Regions from separate parts of the Clostridium pasteurianum DSM 525 genome, predicted to be linked through region 1. Evidence: riboswitches for the same ligand, from Rfam matches in the RefSeq annotation. Region 1 holds a riboswitch; the other holds the start of a gene.
What was found. A riboswitch is a leader RNA that binds a small molecule or an ion and turns the genes downstream of it on or off. The one in region 1 is predicted to bind lysine.
Positions count from the first base shown of each region.

Region 2: it holds a riboswitch for lysine, as region 1 does, so the genes downstream of both, dapA (4-hydroxy-tetrahydrodipicolinate synthase) here and asd (aspartate-semialdehyde dehydrogenase) in region 1, are expected to answer to the same signal.

Region 1 covers NZ_CP009268.1:4,159,614-4,167,315, reverse strand. The annotation lists gene CLPA_RS19035 (UvrB/UvrC motif-containing protein) at 1-85, opposite strand, end outside; gene CLPA_RS19030 (MarR family winged helix-turn-helix transcriptional regulator) at 130-561, opposite strand; gene CLPA_RS19025 (NAD(P)H-dependent oxidoreductase) at 682-1,266, shown strand; gene CLPA_RS19020 (response regulator transcription factor) at 1,604-2,290, shown strand; gene CLPA_RS19015 (sensor histidine kinase) at 2,295-3,749, shown strand; gene CLPA_RS19010 (hypothetical protein) at 3,869-5,230, shown strand; gene asd (aspartate-semialdehyde dehydrogenase) at 5,458-6,537, opposite strand; lysine riboswitch at 6,634-6,805, opposite strand; gene CLPA_RS19000 (PucR family transcriptional regulator) at 7,167-7,702, opposite strand, start outside.
Region 2 covers NZ_CP009268.1:963,550-971,251, reverse strand. The annotation lists gene CLPA_RS04305 (hypothetical protein) at 1-311, shown strand, start outside; gene CLPA_RS04300 (CoA transferase subunit A) at 765-1,478, shown strand; gene CLPA_RS04295 (3-oxoacid CoA-transferase subunit B) at 1,494-2,147, shown strand; gene CLPA_RS04290 (HPP family protein) at 2,247-2,720, opposite strand; gene CLPA_RS04285 (LysR family transcriptional regulator) at 2,887-3,768, shown strand; gene dapA (4-hydroxy-tetrahydrodipicolinate synthase) at 3,885-4,784, opposite strand; lysine riboswitch at 4,889-5,058, opposite strand; gene CLPA_RS04275 (YoaK family protein) at 5,329-6,054, shown strand; gene CLPA_RS20035 (ABC transporter permease) at 6,095-7,258, opposite strand; gene CLPA_RS04265 (ABC transporter permease) at 7,271-7,702, opposite strand, start outside.

The DNA of each region.
Region 1 (7,702 bases):
CATAAATTGTACTATTTAATGAATCTTTCATAAAGTACACTCCAGGAGAATAAGGTAATTTTTTGATTTTTTCTTTTATATCCATAATAGCTCCTTGCTAACAGCGTATAATAGTTAATGCTTATAAATTTACCTAATAAACAAACTATGATTAAGCAGATCTATGGCATTATATATATCCTCTAAATTATTTTCACAAAGTTTATTAATTATATTGAGAAATCTACTCTCAATATGGCTGAAAGCTGTATTCATTATGATTTCTCCATTTCTTGAAAGTCTGATGAATTGCTTTCGTTTATCTTCTATATCATCAATCTTTTCTATTAAATCCATATTTTCTAATTTCTTTATTTCCCGGCTGGCATTTGACATGGATATATCTTCACAATGACTAATTTGGCTGAGAGTAACTAGTTTGTTAATAGTTATATATTGAAGAATGCTAAATTGGACTGGGGTAACCATGTCTGGTTTTGCATCCTTTGACAATTCTTGTACAGTACGCTCCACTGAGGCTGTAAATGTTATTAATTTATTAAAAAGAATTTTTTTATCCAATAATAATCACCTCTTGCTATAACATATCAAAATACATATCAAAAAACAATTATCATTTGACAAGTAAATTTCAATATGCTATGATTTTATTATCATTTGATAAGTAAATGAGGTGAAATAATGAAATTGTTAATTATTTATACACATCCTAATCACGAAAGCTTGTGCTATTCATTTCTACAGAAGATATTACAGGGAAGTAATGAAAATTCAAATGTTAAAGATATAAAAGTATTAGATTTATATGAAGAAAAATTTAATCCACTGTTGGTATTTAATAGGGACAAACCAAGGAGAAATTTATATTGTGATGCTGAATTAGAAAAATATAGACAACAGATTATATGGGCAGATAAACTGGTTTTTATATATCCTATATGGTGGGGGAGACCTCCTGCTATGCTTTTAGGATATATAGATCAAATATTTGCATCAAATTTTGCCTATAGGTATAAAGGATTTACATCAGAAGGTCTATTAGAGGGAAGATCAGCAGTATGTATATCAACTATGAGAGGACCAACTAATTATCCATTATTTTTTCTGCACGATGCACACAAAGTTTTGATGAAAAAAGCTTTATTTAATTATGTAGGAATTAAGAAAGTAAAATTTTTTGAATTTGGGAATATGGAAAGTGAAAATGGAAAACAGGTGGAAAAACTGAATAAAATATATAATTATTTCAAAAATATAGGTTTATAATAAAAAACATTATATACAGATGAGTGAGTAGGATTTGCTTTTTATAAGTAAGTCCTTAGTTATATTTAGGCATATTCAAATAAATAACTAGTCAGTATACTAGCCTATTTTCAATCCTACTACGTCAGTAGAACCCTCAGATAGCTCACTATCCTCGGAACCTGCTTCCTTGTTAGATTCAAAATATTCGTCGCATCTTTGACTTACTATTTATTTTCACATGCCTTAAGGAAATACTACAAATAAGGCTTTGAAAAATTTAGTATGTACATATATGATATACTTATAAAAATAAATTTTATGTTTTACTATAATAGAAAATAGGTGGAGTGGAAGTATGGATTATAATATATTGGTGGTAGAGGATGAGTTTTCAATAAATGACATATTAACAGTTGCCCTCACCAGTGAAGGCTATAAAGTTAAAAGTGTTTTTTCATCTAAAGAGGCAAGAAGATTAATGGAGGTATACAAGCCTGATTTAATATTGCTTGATATTAATCTGCCAGATGAAAGTGGTTTTGAACTATGCAGATATGTTAATGCTGAGTATAAGCTGCCAGTTATTATGCTCACGGCTAGAAATGATGTAATTGACAGGGTACTAGGGCTGGAACTTGGAGCAGATGATTATATTACAAAGCCCTTCAATATAAAAGAAGTAATGACAAGAGTAAAGGTGGCATTAAGAAGAGTTGAAAAATATAGTGATTTGGGATATAGTGAAAGTTTTGTTAAATTAAGCAAAGAAATAAGTATCAATTTGCACAGTAGAAAAGTTTTTAAGAATGATGAAGAAATTAAGTTAAAGCCTAAAGAATATGAACTTTTGGTATTTTTATTGAGAAATAAAAATAGAGTTTTTTCAAGGGAAGAGATTTGGGACAAGGTTTGGGGAATGGATTATGAAGGGGAACTTAGAACTATTGATGTTCATGTTAGGAGACTTCGTGCAAGGCTTCAGCTTGACAGTGGACAAACTTTTATTGAAACTATATTTGGTGTGGGATATGCCCTGAGGTGAAGTTATGAGGAGCAGTATAAGGATAAAGTTTACAGTTGGATTGACTGTAATACTATTGATTATGGGAATAGCATTGAATTTACTAATACGTCAGGTGTTTGAAAATAATCTTGAAAATGCTATAAGAGTTTCCATGAAGGATATTATGAATAACTCAAGAGAATATATAAACTACAGAATGATTTATAAGAGATTGCCTTTTAATAGGCAGGGACTTACAATTGAGGCGGGAGAAATATCCGATTACTTTATGGCTACTTACAGTAGTCAGAGTCAGGTATTGGATATGGATGGATCCGTATTAGAATATGACAGCAGTCTGAAAACCAGTAATAGTGTAGATAAAGCCGTTGAGACTGCTAAAGAAGGCAAGGCGGTTATTAATATTTCTTATAGCAAAAAAGATGTGAATGGTATGTTGTCTTTTCCATTATTTTACAATGATCAATATATAGGTATAATCATAATAAATAAAAGCTATAGTGATTTATACAATTATAATACTATGGCAATAAATTTCATTACCATTATAGAACTCTCCGTTTTTTTTCTTATTTTTATTATTTCCTTTGTATACTTATCTTATATTATCAAACCTTTAAAGAATTTGACTGATGCCTTAAAAAGTTTTGGAGAAGGAAATTATGATGTCAAGCTTATAGTGAAGAGTAAAGATGAAATAGGCAGGCTTTCCAGTGAATTTATGAATATGAAGTTAAGTATAAAAAACCAGATTGGTATAATAAATTCGGAAAAGGAGAAGACATTAAGGCTGGAAAGAGAGAGAAAGGAGTTCTTCAATAATGTAACTCATGAACTTAAAACTCCGCTGACAGCAATTTCAGGATATGCACAAATGCTTTTAGATAAAAAGCTGGAAGATCCACAGTTTAAGGAAAGAGCCATACAGCGTATTTATATGGAAAGTGAAAGAATGCATGAATTGGTTCTGGATTTAATCAACGTATCTAAAGGCGTATCTTTTGAAGATGAGGAAAAAAAGATAATAGATATGTCAAAGCTGATAAATGAAATATGTGATGACATGGAGATAAAGGCTGAAAAATACTTTTTGAGCTTTAATAGACATATAAGTACAGGCTTTATCTTAGGTCAAAATAATAAAATAAGGCAGCTTGTTATAAATATTTTGGATAATGCCATAAAATACTCCCTAAGGGATGAACAGATACTCATAGAGACCTTCAGTGAGGATAAGTTTTTTGTTCTCCAGGTTACAAACAAAGGTGAAATGATCCCTCAGGAGGTTTATAACAATATTTTCGAACCCTTTATAAGAGGAATAAAGACAGAGGAAAGTTCTAGTAGGGGGTTAGGCCTTTATATATGCAGCGAAATTGTGAAGGAGCATAATGGATATATTCATATAGAAAATGGTGAAGTAATTAGAGTAATAGTAAAAATTCCTTCCTCCGGAAACACTTTGGAAACAACTTAATGAAGGATGGAAACTATCATTAAGTTAAATTAAGACATGTTAAGATAAATAGTTTATGAAAAATATAAGAAGCATTTTAGCTGTTTATTTGTGAATGTTTAAACTGGAGGGAGTATTTTATGAAGTTGTATTGGAAGAAAAAAGTTTTGCTATTTTTACTAATTTTTGTATTTATATTTGGAATGACTGCTTGTTATGATCATAAAAAAGTTATTTTAAGTAATGATGTGAAAAAGGATGTCACAGTTCAGGAAAAGAGCACAATAAAATTGGACAAAATCAAAGAATTGCCCATGGATAACTCAGAATATGATCCTCTTTACTGGAAAGATGATGAGAATTTCATTGCCATTAATTCTGCAGGTAATTTTAGTAATAATTATAATATATATAATGTTAATATAAAGACTTCACAAGTAACAAAAATTGATGAATTAAATGACGCTTACATTATAGGTAAATATTTTTTGGGTAAGAATCCCAATAAAAAACTATTATTTATAAGAGATTTTAAATTATGGATTTATGATACTAGCAGTGGTACTTCAAAGATTATATATGGTTTATCAGAAGTAAAAAGTGAAATTGAAGAAAAGTATTCTCATTATAGTATAGAGAGAACCACTGACAAAGCTGGCAGGTCAACAGGTATTTCAAGTAGTTATCCAAAAAAAGAAGGAGATACAACCCTTTTTAAGGTGGAGTATTCTTCTGATTTTAATATGGGATTTGCGGCAGATTTTGTAGCAGGTAGTAATAAATATGTATACTTAAATTCACTTAGTGGTTTAAAAGTATTAGATATTGATAGTGGAAAAGTAATTAAATTATCTACAAGTAATCTTGTTAATCACATGACAGATGAGGGAGACTATTTTCTCGGTAACTTTGAAACTGTAATTTATGACAAAATAAAAAATACCTTCTACACTAGTATATATGAGGGGATAAAAGCAAATACTGAAGAGAAAACTGATGTCTATGAATTTTCATTAGGAGAACCAGATAAATTTAATAAAGTCATTGAATTAATGGGACTTGGTTTTCAGGATGCTGAAATATCAGAGGACGGGAAATATATTTATTTTAATAACAGCAGGAGTACCGGAACAGGAAGTTCAATTAATAGCATAATAAGACTTGATACAACTAAAAATACTTATTACAAGCTATTTCAGGAGAAACAGGACTCTGGATATTTTGCTGTTAGATATAATTATAAATTGGGGCTGATTTACTATGAGTATCCTAATGAGAATACAAAAACAGGTAATGGGCGTATGTATTTTTTAGGTACTATAAAGGATGGGAAGCTAAAAGCTATTGAAAATATTTCTCCAGGGGAAACGACGGATATGACACCAGGCTTAGCAGATATAATATACAATGGAAAAGGTGATAAATTTATTTTTAGAGTGTATTTTTTTCAAAAAGGTAATAGTGTTAAGGGCAAAACTTATATTTATGCTGTGACAAAATAAATCTTATGAAGCGACTCAGATGAAGGAATATTTATTTTTAAAGGAATTGATAAGGTTGTTCATACTTTCTTTGAGGAGTTCCTCATGTAACTAATGAAGTGTATAGAGACTATTTAAAGGCTGTTGAAAATAATAGTCGAAGGTTGTAATATAAATGAGGTTTCATCTATATTACAACCTTCAATTTTTAAATAACAATCATTTATTTTTTAGTAAAGTAATATTACTTAGTATAAATAACCTTCTCTATATAAAAGTTCAGCAGTTAGAAGTGCTCCACCTGCTGCACCACGTAGTGCGTTGTGAGATAGACATACAAATTTATAGTCGAATACAGTATCTTCTCTAAGCCTTCCTATAGTTACTCCCATTCCCTTTTCTAATTCTCTGTCAAGCTTTGGTTGTGGTCTGAAATCATCTTCAAAATAAGTTAAGAAGTTTTCAGGAGCAGTTGGAAGCTCTAAAGTTTGAGGTTTTCCTTTAAAGTTCTTAAAGTGTTCAAGCATAACCTCTTTTGAAGGTTTCTTTTCAAAGGAAACAAATACAGCAGCCATATGACCATCAGCTACAGGTACTCTTAAACACTGAGAAGTTATTGTTGGATTGTTAGCACAAACTATTTTATTGTCTTCAATATGACCCCATACTTTTAGAGGTTCTTTTTCGCTCTTATCTTCTTCGCCAGGAATATAAGGGATAACATTATCAAGTATTTCAGGAAATTCTTTAAAAGTTTTTCCGCTTCCTGATATGGCCTGATAAGTACATACAAGTATTTTTGTTGGTTTATATTCTAAAAGTGCACTTAGTGCAGGTACATAACTTTGTATTGAACAATTTGGCTTAGCAGTGATAAAACCTTTTTTTGTTCCAAGTCTTTCTTTTTGTTTATCGATTATTTTAAGATGATCTGGGTTTACTTCAGGGATAACAACAGGAACATCTTCAGTAAATCTATGAGCAGAATTGTTTGATACTACAGGTATTTCGTGTTTTGCATAAGTTTCTTCTATTTTTCTTATTTCATCTTTAGGCATATCTACTGCACAGAACACAAAGTCTACTTCTTTAGCAATTTCATCTATTTCATAAATATCTTTTACAACTATATCTTTAATATAATCGGGCATAGGTATACTAAGCTTCCATCTGTCTTTTACAGTGTCATAATATTTTTTGCCAGCAGAACGTTTGCTTGCTGCAACAGCTGCAACTTCAAAGTAAGGATGATTATTAAGAAGAGTTACAAACCTTTGTCCAACAAGACCAGTACCTCCAAGTAAACCTACTTTTAATTTTTTGTTCATTATAAAATCCCTCCAGAATGAATGTTATTAAAAAATAAAAGCCAAGGCTAACCCCAAGGCTTTTCTATTCACACAAATTACATAAGAATAAAAGTTGCTCAGGATAGCTCTCCACAAAATTGTGACAGTTATACATATATTATATGCACAACCAGCAATATAGTCTCAAAGCATTAACTATATAACTTCGGCGATGATTCCTTTCACATTGTTTCATAGTGCTTATCTCCACAAAGGTACTCTTAAGCATCGCGCCTCTATCTCTAACATTCGTATATTATTATTACAAGTAACATTGTACACTAAAAAGTAGTAATAAGCAAATATTTATTAATAATTTATCCATGTAAAATGTTGGATGAAATCTAAATATTTATGTTAAATATCTATTTACATAACGTATAAATTTCATATAATTAAAAATAAAGAAATAAATTTTAATTATATGAAATTTATTGATTAGACTTAAGGAAGAGAGGTGAAGTTTTATCAAAAATATCCAGTGGCTAATATAGTTGGTGTACCCTTTGGAACTTTTATTGGACAGCAATGGGGGTAGTTTACAAGTTTAAGCATATAAAAATTTGTATTTTTAAATTTTTAGCAAATGCATTTATTTGAAAATAAAATTATTGAATTACAAGATTGTCATCCCATATATCCAAAATATAAAAAGCCATTTGGTATGGAAAACGTTCTTCCAAGGTAGATAAATCACTATGAAGTAATTCCTTTATTTTTCGAATGCGATAATTGATAGTATTTCTATGTGAAAAGGTCTCATCAGCAACTTTTTGAACGCTGGCATTATACTTAATATATAAGCGTAAAGTGGTCAAATAGTCAGATTTATGTGCCTGATCATAGACAATAATTGGTGATAGAATATCTTTATAGTACTCTTCTAAAATGTTCATATCTTTTATAGAAAGCAGAATTTTATATATGCCAATATTATCGAATAGTCGAATGGGATGCTCTCCTTTCATAGAAACCATTAGGGCAGCATAAGCTTGCTGATAGCTCTTGGTAAGGTTCCTAACCCCTTTCACAATACTGCCAATGCCAATATAGGGCTGGCAGTTGCTAGACTGCTTAATCAGTTTAATATGCAGGGATTTCATAAGTTCTACAATATCATTTTTAGGTGAATCCTGGAGGATTA
Region 2 (7,702 bases), 1.2 Mb from region 1:
TATGTGATGTACTGGCTCAACGAATGAAAGGCAGAAAAATGAGTTGGTCTGCTAGTGGAGCAGAAAGTATGGCTAAAATACAAGCAGAAAGATTTAGTAATAGGCTTTATAAGAGTTTAGATGAACCATGTACTAATGTTTTGATAGAAGAGAAATTTTGGAAAATAGAAGATATAGTTATATTATCTGCTGCCGAAGTGAATAAAAGTATAACTAAATCTAAAACTTATGCTGTACATAATGGTAGCATTCCATTTACAGGCTCCGCCATAACTAATGGAAGAAAAGCAATAAGAAAAATTTTTGAATAAGAAATTTGCCAATGTAAACTTGGCACAAGCAAGGATGTTATTGGCCTTGAATTTTTAAAAATTTCATCTCAACTTTTTACTCACAAACGTTTACATAACTATATTTTTATGTTATACTACACTCATAGTCAATAGATTTATAACTCATAATTTTACAATTAATCTACTATTTTGCAAACACACTGGATAAAACCACATTTTCAACTGAATCTAATTTTTCAATAACTTTCTGTTATTTTGTCTCAGCACCTAATAATCCCATTACGCTCTGTAAAAATGAAGGATGATTTTCTATAATTCTAAATTTGTACAAACATGAAATTCCAATTTCTAAAAATCTCTAGCCAAAATATTTAATAACAAATTCCCTGTTAAACTAATTAATTTAGGCTTGATGGTATTATTTTTAATTCTTAAGCCTAAAATAAGTAATTTATTGGAGGTGTGAATTCAATGGCTGTTATTAAATCAATAAGACAAACACTTGAACATATTGAAAACGGAAATTCAATTATGATAGGGGGATTCCTTGGAGTTGGAGCTCCTATAAGATTAATTGATGAAATTGCTGATAGTAATATAACTGATCTTACTATTATAAGTGCAGTAGCTTCTAATCCCTATGAGACTTTTGATATAGGTAAACTTACTAAAAAAAATAAAATAAAGAAATTTATCGGTGCTCATATAGGCACAGATCCTAATCTGGTAAAACAATATAATGAAGGCAAAGTAGAAGTTGAATTTAATCCTATGGGAACTTTGATTGAGAGAATAAGAGCAGCAGGCTCAGGCCTTGGAGGAATATTGACACCTACAGGTCTTGGCACAGAAATGGAGCAGGGCAGAGAAAAAATAATGGTAAATGGGAAACCATTTTTATTATATCCGCCATTAAAAGCAGATATAGCAATTGTGAAAGCTTATAGAGCTGATAAATTTGGAAATCTTCAATATAAAGGTGTTGCATTAAATTCAAATCCAATAATAGCAACTGCAGCCAATTTAGTTATTGCTGAGGTTGATGAAATAGTTGAAGTAGGTGAAATTAACCCTAATGATGTAGGCACTCCTGGAATTTTTGTGGACATTATCGTTAAAGGTAATGATTTACCTACCAGAAAGAAGGTCTATGAAGATTTATGGATAAATGCCCATAAACTTTAGAGGGAGGTGATACTTATGGATGCAAGAGAGATTATCGCAAGAAGAGTAGCCAAAGAATTTAAAGATGGTATGGTTATAAATTTAGGTTTTGGAATTCCTACTCTTTCTTCTAATTTTATACCAGAAGGGATAAATGTAATCTTACAGACGGAAAACGGCGGACTTCTATTTGGACCAAAGCCTGAAAGAGGCCATTCAGATCCCGATGTAGCAAATGCCGGCGGTGAACCTATTACCATGCTGCCTGGATCCTCTACCTTTGATTTAGCTGTATCCTTTGGAATAATTAGAGGCGGTCATGTAGATGCTACAGTTCTTGGAGCCTTAGAAGTAGATGAAAATGGTAATATAGCCAATTGGAAGATACCTGGAAAGTTTGTACCTGGTATGGGAGGAGGAATGGATTTATTAGTAGGAGCTAAAAGAGTAATTGTTGCAATGACCCATACGGATAAGAAGGGAAATCCAAAAATATTGAAGAATTGTACGCTGCCACTATCTGCCTCTGGTGTTGTGAATTTAATTATAACAGAGAAAGCCGTTATAGAGGTAACTCCTGAAGGTCTTTTATTAAAAGAAATATCTCCAAATGTTACATTGGAAGAAGTAATAAAATCCACAGAAGCAGAGTTAATTATTCCACAAAAATTACAAACCACACTAGTTTAAATGTTAACATATTATTCCCCTAATATGTTGATTATTCATAGATGCTTCCCCTGAGCAGAGAACTAAGCAATGCAGAAATTTTGCTCATCCCCTAAAAGCTTAGTTCTCTGCATTAACCTTTTGCAGCGGATTTAGTACTTTATTATAAATAAAAGTTGCTGCCACTAAAATTGTTAAGCCTAAAAGTATATTTATATATAGAAATTTCCAACTTGCAGCAGTAGAAATTATTAATATGGGATTTGCTCCAGCTGGCGGATGAAGTATATCCAGAAAAATCATTAAAAATATTGTAATCCCCACTGCAATAGAAATTACCAAATAGGAATTCCCGAAAAAATACAACATAAGTAGTCCTGTTAATGCACTAATAATGTGGCTTCCAATTAAATTTTTAGGTTTGGCTAAAGGGCTGTGCCTTAATCCAAATAATAAAACAGCACTTGCGCCAAAAGGTGCAATTAATATAGGATTATTTAGTATAATGCCCGCCATTGAAATAATAAAAATAGCCGAAGTCCCTGCCAAACCACTAACTAATGACTTTTTTAATTTATTTTTACTTAACTCCATTTTAAAACTAATACCTGCCCTTCTAAATAAAATTCATATTTATATGTAAAATTTACTGATAATTTATTGAATTCATCTTATATTTATATTAACATAAGATTATATATTAGTATAATTGAATTATTAGAATTTATAGTTCAAATTTATTGAAGTTTGGAGATTAACTATGGAACTTAGAAACCTAATAACCTTCTATAAAATTACAAAGGTAAAGAGTTTTATAAAAGCTGCAAAGGAACTTGGATATGCCCAATCTACTATTACGACTCAAATACAGCTTCTTGAACAGGAGCTTGGAGTAAAGCTCTTTGAAAGAGTTGGTAAGAACATGAATTTGACTTCCAACGGACTTGCTTTTCTTGAATATGCTGAAAAAATTATAAATCTTACTGAAGAAGCTAAAAAAGCAGTAAGTAACACAAATATACCTGAAGGCACTTTAAAGATTGGTGTGGTTGAATCCCTTTGCACAATAAAACTTCCAAAGATACTAAAAAACTATCATTTAAAATATCCTGAAGTAGAAATAATTATTAAAGTAGGCACTTGCCAGGATCTATACAATATGCTTAAAAATAATACAATTGACTTGGCTCTGGTTTTAGGTGAGCCCATTGAAGATTCAGATCTAAATTCATATATGTCCAGTAAGGAAGATATGCTGCTTTTAGCTTCTCCCTTAAATAGGTTGGCAAATAAAAAGAATCTAAGCATAAGAGATATTGCAAAAGAACCATTGATCCTTACAGAAAATGGCTGCAGTTATAGAAATGTATTTATTTCAATGTTCTATAAAGAAAATATTCAGCCCAAATTGTCCTTAGAAATAGGCAGTATAGAAACCATTAAAACCTTCGTTATGAGCAATCTTGGAATTACTTTTTTACCTGCCATGTCTGTAAACAATGAACTTCAGGGAAAAAAATTAGTGAAATTAGACTTGATTGATTATAAGTTTAATATAAGAACTCAACTGCTATATCATAAAAATAAATGGATATCCGCAGCTATGAAGGCTTTTATATCTGACCTATCACCAAAACAATGAGTGCTGTAAATAAAAGAATAAACTGTACTCTGTAATATATTCACAACAAAAGTCTGTGTAGATTACGAGGTACAGTTTACTTTTTAATAAAAAACAGATTATTATAATACTTTATCCTAAGATGGAATTTTATACATAATAGGTTTCTTTGGCATAACCTTGTCTATTTTTTCTGCTAGAACTTCTGATATCTCCATTAATGGAAGTCTTATTTCCTGAGATTTTATTAATCCAGCTTTGTATAGACAATATTTAATTGGTGCTGGATTAGGTTCTTCAAATAAAAGTGGAATAATATTAGCCACTTCTTTCCATATTTCAAAGGCTTTTAAGTGATTATTTTCTCTAACTCTTTTATAGACTTCAATATACTTCTCCGTATCCATATGAGCTGATGCCAGTATTCCACCATCTCCTCCCAGCATCAAAGTACTGTAGAAAAAGGCATCTTCCCCTGTAAGTATTGAAAAATCACTATCTTCAGGACGATTTAATAATAAATCAGTAGTCTGTTTAAAATCCCCACAGGCATCCTTTATACCCACTACATTTTTAAATTCTGCCAGTCTTCTGATTGTATCATTTTCAATATTTCTGCCAGTTCTGTAAGGTATATTGTAAAGTACTATATCAAGATCAGTGGATTGTGAAATTCTCCTGAAATGTTCATATATTCCCCTTTGATCTGGTCTATTATAATATGGACATACAGATAAAATCCCTTTAATATGGTACTTTTCAAACATTTTTATATCTTTTGCCATTTTTTCGGTATTATTACCACCAAAGCCTACGTATATAGGTAATTTTTTTTCATTGTATTCTACAGTTTTTTCTAACACAGATTCATATTCAGACTCGGATAGGGTAGGAGTTTCCCCTGTAGTTCCAAGAGGTATAAATCCAGCTATATCCATATTTGAATAATGCTCTATCATATTTTTATAGGATTCAAAATCAACTTGTCCATTTTGGAATGGAGTAATAATTGGTAATAAAACACCCTCAATTTTCATATTATACCTACTTTCCTCTTACCATGGCAAATTTAAAGTCACAAAAACTAACAGCAAAGGAACACCTTTGCTGTTAGTATTATAAATTCAATATTAACGCACGTGAACCTTGTAGCTCTCCACTATAAATAGTGACAGTTTTGCATATATTTTATACAAACCCAGAAAGTAGCCCTGCCAGACTTACTTCCTTCGGCTGTAACCCCTTTCTGCATCCTTCATCGCCTGCAAGCTATGGACACATACTAATAATCACAGCACCTCTACCCTAGGTAAGAATTCAATTTTTAATAATAGTATATCATATATTACTGAAAAATCAAGATATCATAGAAATTTATATTTCAAGTTGGATATCATAATAAAAATCATATTCACTCATTTCACAGAGTTTTATACTATTGATTATATAATATTGATGGTATTATAATATACATGAAGTAAAATATAACACCCTTGTTAATACCAATAAAAATAATGTTTTATAGGTTTTCCCAATAAAACTCAAATGACCTAAATACATTACATAAGGAGCTATTTAAAATTGATTAGTGAACAAGTAAATTCAGTTAAAAAACAAAAAATAAGGGCATACTTGCCTCATATTAAACCAGAATCCTTTTTTCTAGGAATACTTCTTGCCCTAGTTGGAGGTTTTCTAGATGCATATACCTATATTGGACGAGGAGGTATTTTCGCTAATGCTCAGACAGGTAATTTGGTCTTAGTTGCAGTAGAAGCTGTTAATAGAAATTACAAACTGGCTTTAATAAAATCCCTGCCTATTTTTGCATTTATAATAGGAGTACTGTTTTCAGAAACCCTTAATAAAAATTCTTCTAATTTTTTAACAAAAAACCACTATCGCACTATTTTAATTATTGAAATAATACTGCTTTTTATTGTAGGATTTATGCCCTATGGCAATTTAGATGTGGTAGTAACTACTGCTATTTCTTTTGTTGCTTCACTGCAATATTCTACCTTTAAAAAATTAGTGGATTCCCCCTATGCCTCTACCATGTGCACCGGTAACTTACGTTCTGCCTCACTGGCACTGCATACTGCTTTTACAAAAAAGGATCCTGCTGCATCAGTAAAATCCTTTCGTTATTTTACAATTGTAATATTCTTTATAATAGGAGCCTTTTTCGGTGGATTTGTAACTTCTCACTTAAAAGCTAAAGCAGTATGGGTCAGTATAATTTTACTGATATTTTGCCTTGTTTTTCTACACATAGAGAGGAATGATGCAGCTTCTAAAAGTTAGGAAAGTTTTCAATAAACTCATGGCCAGTATCCAATGATATTTACTCCGCTATCTCCCTTATAGTAGAAACTCCTGCAGTAAAAAAGGCTGCTGCAAATAGAAGCAGTATTCCTATATCAGGAAGAATTGAAATAAGACCTTTATTCTCTATAACTACATCTGTAAGGGCGGATACTGCCCAGCTTTGAGGGACAAAATAAGCTATACGCTTTAAAAAGTCAGGAAAATACTCAAGAGGCATATAGGAACCTCCTACCATACAACTTATCTGAACCACCATCTGACATACCATAGATGCATTACTGGCGGTTTTTACAATTCTGCACAGCAGTACTCCAAGACCAAGTACTACAAGTATAAGGGCTGTAAAAAATACAAATAATGAAAGGATAGAATTCCCCCAATTTACCTTAAACAATAGAGAAGTACTTCCAACCATAAGTATTACCTGAAGCCATCCTATTAATAAAAAAGCTACTACAAAAGAAGCCATTATGGCAAATTTACTATTAGGAGCAGTAAAACTTCTTTTTAAGGTTTTATCATCTCTTCTTGCTATTATTTCATTGACTATAAATAATACCGTAAACATCATAAAACTTACACAAAGATTAATGGTAATTTGATTTCCCAGGGGATTTTTATTATCCTTTACTACTGTTTTTGAGGAAGTCGTTACTTTATTTAGAGCTGTTTCCTTTGAAATTTCCATGGAGATATCCTTTGCTTCTGTAGTCTTTCCCTTTAAACTTGATGCTATTTCTTTTGAAATAATTCTTTCATTTATAAAATAATTTATCTTACTATCCGCAGTTAAGGTTACGTTTCCTATATTCAGCTTTAAAATACTTATATTAGGATCAGCTCCCTTTTCAATACTTTCAGAAAATTTTTCAGGTATTATTACTGCTTCAGAAGTAACATTATGGGAAACCCTATACTCTGCCTCTTCTTTACTGGTGGTATAAACACTAAAATTCCCAGAAGACTGAAATTCCTTTATGAGTTCTTGTCCAAGATTCCCTTTATCCTTATTCACGAAATCAATATAAATTTTATCACTACTACTAGTATTTTCACTTCCCCTATTAAAAAATGTAACTATGCACATAACCACCATAGGCATTAAAAGTGTAAGAAAAAGTACATTTTTGTTTGCTATCATTCTTTTTAAATTAAGTAAGGTCAATCTTAAAATCTGCATTGTGCTTTCCTCCTAATATTCATGTTTTATTTTTACAGCACCAAGTAAAATAACCATAGCCGATATAACTAACATTACAGCAATTATTTGAAATAGATAAGCAAAACTATCTCCCAGCATATTACTGGTATAAAGATTATTAATCCAATAATTAACAGTGAAATGAGATATTCTTCTCATGAATTCAGGATAATAGTCTGCCGGAGAAAAGCTTCCTGAAAATATTGACATTATAGCTGCCAGAAAACTAAACACTACAGATAGCACATTTACATTTCTAAACAGTACCATAAGCAAAGCTGTAATGGCTGATATGATAACTGCATGAGTTATCATTATAGGAATAAGATTTAAATAGTTGCCAAAATTTACTCCTATAAATAAAATTGAAACTGCTAAAAAGCAGATCATTTGAACTAAAGATATAGAAAAAACCGCCAAAAG